2 regions of the Klebsiella sp. I138 genome follow, and region 1 is predicted to be linked to the other one. Evidence: predicted binding sites of a transcription regulator. Region 1 holds the regulator's gene; the other holds the start of a gene.
The links. Region 1 encodes CRP, which controls carbon source genes, mostly activating them, when cyclic AMP is high. Its sites were predicted from a motif close to ATGTGANNNNNNTCACAT; they were not measured.
Positions count from the first base shown of each region.

Region 2: the regulator CRP is predicted to act here: its motif matches at 1,913-1,930, upstream of rhaS (HTH-type transcriptional activator RhaS).

Region 1 covers NZ_CP180447.1:4,598,321-4,601,911, reverse strand. The annotation lists gene ACMYSK_RS21410 (phosphoribulokinase) at 1-144, shown strand, start outside; gene ACMYSK_RS21405 (OsmC family protein) at 209-613, opposite strand; gene crp (cAMP-activated global transcriptional regulator CRP) at 919-1,551, shown strand; gene ACMYSK_RS21395 (YccS/YhfK family putative transporter) at 1,604-3,591, shown strand, end outside.
Region 2 covers NZ_CP180447.1:4,032,543-4,036,133, forward strand. The annotation lists gene rhaT (L-rhamnose/proton symporter RhaT) at 1-10, shown strand, start outside; gene rhaR (HTH-type transcriptional activator RhaR) at 15-863, opposite strand; gene rhaS (HTH-type transcriptional activator RhaS) at 936-1,772, opposite strand; gene rhaB (rhamnulokinase) at 2,085-3,551, shown strand; gene rhaA (L-rhamnose isomerase) at 3,548-3,591, shown strand, end outside.

The sequences.
Region 1 (3,591 bases):
TTCCCCTGGCTGCTCGCGATGCTACAGGGCTCGTTTATCTCACATATCAATACGCTGGTAGTGCCGGGCGGGAAAATGGGGCTGGCGATGGAACTCATTATGACGCCGCTGGTAGAGCGCCTGATGGAAGGCAAAGCGATTTAAATGGCCGGGCGGCGCGACAAAACGGTGTAAGCCCGGTAAGCATCGCGCCACCGGGCATCTGGTATTACGCTTCCACCACTTCAAATGTATGAGTGATGTTCACCGCTTTTTGCAGCATCAGCGCTACCGAGCAGTATTTCTCCGCCGACAGTTCTACCGCACGCGAGACCGCCGCATCTTTCAGCTCTTTGCCAGTCACGATAAAATGCATATTGATATGGGTAAACAGGCGCGGCGCCTCTTCCCGGCGTTCCGACGTCAACTTCACTTCGCAGTTGGTCACGTTGTGGCGACCTTTTTGCAAAATAGACACGACATCGATCGCACTGCATCCACCCGCCGCCATCAGCACCATTTCCATCGGGCTTGGCGCTTTATCCCCGGAGTTGCCATCCATCAAAATCTGATGACCCGATGCGGACTCTCCAATGAAGGTTAACCCCTCAACCCATTTCACACGAGCTTGCATAAAATTTAACTCCAAGGTTGCAATTTTCCTGACAGATTACGCGCACATAACAATTCTCGCAACGGAAGGCGACCTGCATCATGCTGAAGCGAGACACCAGGAGACATGCGGCAAAAGCTATGCTAAAACAGTCAGGATGCTACAGTATTACATTGATGTACTGCATGTATGCAGAGGAGTTCACATTACAGGCTGAAGAAAAATCACCAGCCGTTTCCCAGGCATAGGGAAACAATACGATTGCATGCCCGGATGCCGTGTTGTGTCGGCACCCGGAGATAGCTTATAACAGAGGATAACCGCGCATGGTGCTTGGCAAACCGCAAACAGACCCTACCCTCGAATGGTTCTTGTCTCATTGCCACATTCATAAGTACCCATCTAAAAGCACGCTGATCCACCAGGGTGAAAAAGCAGAAACGTTGTACTACATCGTCAAAGGCTCTGTGGCTGTGCTCATCAAGGATGAAGAAGGGAAAGAGATGATCCTCTCCTACCTCAACCAGGGCGATTTCATCGGTGAATTAGGCTTGTTTGAAGAAGGCCAGGAGCGTAGCGCCTGGGTACGTGCGAAAACCGCATGTGAAGTGGCCGAAATCTCCTACAAAAAATTCCGTCAGCTTATCCAGGTCAACCCGGACATCCTGATGCGTCTGTCGTCGCAGATGGCTCGTCGTCTGCAGGTAACCTCAGAAAAAGTGGGTAACCTTGCCTTCCTCGACGTCACCGGGCGTATCGCTCAGACGTTGCTGAATCTGGCAAAACAGCCAGACGCGATGACCCATCCTGATGGTATGCAGATTAAAATTACCCGTCAGGAAATTGGTCAGATCGTGGGTTGCTCCCGCGAAACCGTTGGCCGTATCCTGAAGATGCTGGAAGATCAGAACCTGATCTCTGCACACGGTAAAACTATCGTCGTCTACGGTACGCGTTAAGTCGATAAAACGGCGTATTGCACCCGCAATACGCCGTTTTTGTTTCCCCATTATGTGGCGCAGGCTGATTTACCACCCGGAAGTCAACTATGCACTGCGGCAAACGCTGGTGTTGTGTTTGCCTGTCGCAATCGGTCTCTTCCTCGGTCATCTACAGCAAGGCCTGCTGTTCTCGTTAGTGCCTGCCTGTTGTAACGTCGCTGGCCTCGATACACCTCACAAACGCTTTTTTAAGCGATTGATCGTTGGCGGTTCGTTATTTGCCGGCAGCAGCCTGGTCGTCCAGCTTCTGCTCCAGCAGGATATCCCGCTGCCTCTGATTCTCAGTGGCCTGGCGCTGCTGCTTGGCGTCACGGCGGAAATCAGCTCCCTGCACGCCAGGCTGCTGCCCGCATCGTTAATTGCCGCGATCTTTACCCTGAGCCTTGCCGGGAACATGCCCGTCTGGGAGCCACTGCTGATCTACGCTCTCGGGACCTTGTGGTATGGCCTGTTTAACTGGTTTTGGTTTTGGCTCTGGCGCGAACAGCCGCTGCGTGAATCGCTGAGCCTGCTCTATCGGGAGCTGGCTAACTACTGCGAAGCGAAATACAGCCTGCTGACGCAGCATATCGATCCGGCCACTTCGCTGCCGCCGCTGCTCACGCGCCAGCAAAAGGTGGTGGACCTGATAACCCAATGCTACCAGCAGATGCATATGCTGGCGGCGAACCAGCGCAACGACCACAAACGTCTGTTGCGGGCCTTTCAGGTGGCGCTGGATTTACAGGAACATATTTCCGTCAGCCTGCATCAACCCGAAGAAGTGCAAAAGCTGGTAGAGCGCAGCCACGCGGAGGCGGTGATCCGCTGGAACGCGCAAACCGTAGCTGCCCGCCTGCGGGTGCTGGCCGATGACATTCTGTACCACCGCTATCCGCAACGCTTTCATATGGATAAGCAAATCGGTGCGCTGGAGAAAATTGCCTGGCAGCATCCTGACAACCCGGTCGGACAATTCTGCGCCTGGCACTTTAGTCGAATAGCCCGGGTTTTGCGTACCCAGCGCCCGCTCTATGCCCGCAACCTGATGGCAGATAAAGAACGTCGCCTGCCGCTGCTGCCTGCGCTGAAGAACTATCTCTCATTGAAATCACCGGCATTACGCAACGCCGCCCGCATCTGCGTGATGCTATCGGCAGCCAGTCTGATGGGTAGCGCCCTGAATCTGCCCAAGCCCTACTGGATCCTGATGACGGTGCTGTTCGTGACCCAAAACGGCTACGGCGCGACGCGAGTACGTATCGTCCACCGGGCGGCAGGAACCCTTGCCGGTCTGGCCATCGCCGGACTGGCGCTGCACTTTCATGTCCCGGAGGGCTATACGCTCACCGCGATGCTGCTCGTCACGCTGATGAGCTACCTGATTATTCGCAAGCATTACGGCTGGGCGATGGTCGGCTTTACCGTAACGGCGGTGTATACCCTGCAGCTTCTGACGCTAAACGGCGAGCAGTATATTGTCGCCAGGCTCATCGATACGCTTATCGGCTGCCTTATCGCGTTTGGCGGCATGGTCTGGCTATGGCCGCAATGGCAAAGCGGGCTGCTGCGTAAAAACGCCCACGATGCGCTGGAAGCGGACCAGGAGGCCATCAGACTCATTCTCAGCGACGATCATCAGGCCCCGGCGCTGGCCTACCGCCGCATGCGTGTTAATCAGGCGCATAACTCACTGTATAACTCGCTGAATCAGGCCATGCAGGAGCCCGGTTTTAACTCACATTATCTTGACGATATGAAGCTCTGGGTCACCCACAGTCAGTTTATTGTTGAACATATCAATGCGATGACCACGCTTGCCCGTGAGCATACGATGCTGACGCCGGAGCTGGCCCGACGCTATCTGGAATCTTGTGAGATTGCGCTCCAGCGCTGCCAGCAGCGGCTGGATACCGATGGTCCGGGCAGCACTGGCGATGTGAATATTATGGAGTCGCAGGATGTAGAAGTGAGCCGTGGCCCGTTGAGTACGATGGAACAGCATTTGCAGCGGATCCT
Region 2 (3,591 bases), 570 kb from region 1:
GGCCAACTAGCGCCCTATGCGGCAACGCGACTGCGTTGCCGCCACTGCCCCGGGGTCATGCCAATTTCGCGGTTAAAAACGACGGAGAAATAGTTGCTGTCTTCAAACCCACACTGCATCGCAATATCACCAATCAACCGCTCGGTATGCTGCAATAAATATTGCGCATGGCAGATACGTAGCTGACGCAGGTAGTGGTTAATTGTCATCCCGGTCTGCTGGCGAAACTGCTGGCGCAGCGCGCGTTCGCTGCATCCTTCCCGTTCACAAAACAGATCGAGGACAAATGGCCGGTTCAGGCTGCCGGCCAGTTCGGTCAGCAGCTTATCGAGGAGCGTTTCGCTTTGGGTCGCCGCCCGATTGTCGGTGGCGTAGCGGTGGCGATGAAGAATCAGCACCAGCTGGGCAAACAGCAACTCGGCCATATTATTCGCCTGCATATCGCTGCGGGCGCTCTCTTGCTCCAGCTGAGTTATGACCTGGCGAACCGGAGCCATGCCAGAACTGCCAATTCGCCAGTGCGGCATCCACGATGTACCAAACAGGCCGGGAATATGGGCCGCCCAGTCAAAATTCAGCCGTAGCCGATCCGGGCAATAGATAACGTTTTGCAGGACTAAATCATTCACGGAGGCGTAGGAGTGTTTGTCTTCGGCGCGAATATAAAACAGATCGCCGCGGGTAATGCGCCACGGGCGATCGTTAAGGACATGCAGGCCATTTCCTCGCCACACCAGCACCAGTTCACAGAACTCGTGGGTGTGTTCGGCGAAGACATTTTGCGGGTACCGGTCGGCAACCGCTACCGCCTGAGAAGGAGAGGCAAAAAACTCATCTTTGCGCAGAATCAGCTGACCGGCCACCACAAGAACTCCACCGCTAATAACATTTTATTATTGGCGTTTTTACCCGCTAAAACGTTGACTGCTCTCGCGTTACTGAAGAATGGCGTCCCTGCCCTGACGAATATCGCGCGGTGACCAGGAAAACTCTCGGCGAAAAAGCGTTGAAAAGTGGTTACTGTCGCCAAAACCACAGCGAAATGCGATATCTGTGACGCTCTCATCACTGTGGCGTAGCAGGTGCCGTGCCTTCATCAGGCGCACCCGGTTGAGATAGCGCTGCGGCGTCAGGCCGGTTTGCTGTTTCAACTGACGATGTAACGTCCGCAGCGACAGGGAAAATTTAGCCGCTACTTCCTCCCAGCAGACATCCTCAGCAAAGTGATCTTCCAGCCAGGCCATCAGATGGTTAAGCCGGGCTTCATTATCAGCCGCCCCTTCCGCGAGACTGCTTTTACGCAGCAGGACAAGCAGCTGCATAAAGAGAATCTCCCGTTCGGCGAGGGTATGCATATCCGATTCAGGGCCAACATTTTCCATCTGCCCGACGATCAGCCGCACCTGCTGCAATACCGCCTGGTTCACCCGCCAGTGGGAAAGATAGTTTCCCTCTTGCTCCTGCGGCAGCAGTTGATTGACACCATTCAGAAAACGAAAAGCGTCCGGCGCACGATAGAGCACATTGGTCAGGCATAAATTGTCTGTATGTTCATAGAGATGTCGGTCGTGATCGCGAATAAAACATACTGAACCGCCGCTGATGGTATAGGGCTGACCATTGAAAACATGAATCCCTGTTCCATGCTCAACGATAACGATTTCATGGAAATCGTGGTGATGTTCCGGGAACGCCGACTGAGGGAGGCGTGGCTCAATGGCAACAGCAGACGTCCCGGACTTAAAGAAATCCACACTGTGCAATATGGTCATAACGGCGCCCTCGAAATGAGAAATGTTATCAGTCAGTGCAGCAAATAGTAATTAAGGGTCCGCAATCCGGCCTTCAATTTTTAACCGCAAACATCGTAAATCCTGCCGCTTTTTCAAGAAACAGCCGGAAAGATCGGGAACTGCGGACAACATCACATCCCCGCCCCAGGCCCCCATGAACAGGAACTGTGAGCTTCCTCACGGTCATCTTTGCTTTCTTGCCAGCCGCCTGTTTTCCCTGTCAGTGGCAAGAAGGTGTCAGATTCACGACTTTTTTAGACTGCTGACAATGATTTTCACAAGGATCTCCCCATGAGTTTTCGTCATTGTGTAGCCGTTGATTTAGGCGCCTCCAGCGGGCGGGTGATGCTTGCCAGCTATGAATGCGGGCCGCGCACGCTAACGCTGCGCGAAATTCACCGCTTTACTAATAGCCTGCAAAAGGTGGATGGCTACGACTGCTGGGATGTCGACCGTCTGGAAGGTGAAATTCGCCGCGGACTGGTAAAGGTCTGTGAGCAGGGCATTCTCATCGACAGTATCGGGATTGATACCTGGGGCGTGGATTACGTCCTGCTGAATGAGCACGGACAGCGCGTGGGCCTGCCGGTCTCCTATCGCGACGCCCGGACCCACGGTCTGATGCTTCATGCCGAAGAGCAGATAGGTCGCGCCGAAATCTACCGCCGCAGCGGCATCCAGTTTATGCCCTTCAATACCCTTTATCAGCTACGTGCGCTGGTTGAGCAGCAGCCGGAGCTGGTCAGCCAGGTTTCGCATGCGCTGCTGATCCCGGACTATTTCAGCTTCCGCCTCACCGGCAAACTGAACTGGGAATACACCAACGCTACTACCACCCAACTGGTCAATATTAATAGCGATAGCTGGGATGAAGATCTGCTGAACTGGAGCGGCGCGCCGCGCGCCTGGTTTGGCACTCCCAGCCATCCCGGTAACGTGATCGGCCACTGGATATGCCCGCAGGGCAACGCCATTCCGGTGGTGGCCGTCGCCAGCCACGATACCGCCAGCGCAGTGATAGCCGTCCCGCAGCAGGATCCTGACGCCGCCTGGCTCTCTTCCGGTACCTGGTCGCTGATGGGTTTTGAAAGCAAAACCCCGTACACCGGCAGCGATGCCCTGCAGGCCAATATCACCAATGAAGGTGGTGCCGAAGGGCGCTATCGGGTGCTGAAAAATATCATGGGACTTTGGCTGCTACAGCGTGTGCTGAAAGAACAAAACGTCGGCGACCTCTCAGCGCTTATCGCCCGTACCGAGCGGCTTCCGGCCTGTCGCTTTGTGATTGACTGCAACGACGATCGCTTTATCAATCCGCCCAATATGAGCGCCGAAATTCAGGCCGCCTGCCGTGAATCCGGGCAGCCGGTTCCCAACGACGACGCCGAACTGGCTCGCTGTATTTTTGACAGCCTGGCTCTGCTGTACGCCCGTGTACTCCGCGAACTGGCCCAGCTCCGGGGCCGGCCATTCAGCCAGCTGCATATCGTGGGCGGCGGCTGCCAGAACGAATTACTCAATCAGCTGTGTGCCGACGCCTGCGGCATCACCGTCGTCGCGGGCCCCGTAGAGGCCTCCACGCTGGGCAATATTGGCATCCAGCTGATGACCCTGGACGAGCTGAATAACGTCGACGATTTCCGTCAGGTGGTACGCCGCAACTCCGCGCTGACCACTTTTACCCCCAATCCTGAACATGAAATTGCCCGCTTCGTGGCGCAGTTTCAGCCACAACAGACTAAGGAGCTTTGCGCATGACCACTCAACTTGAACAAGCCTGGGACATTGCTAAACAGCG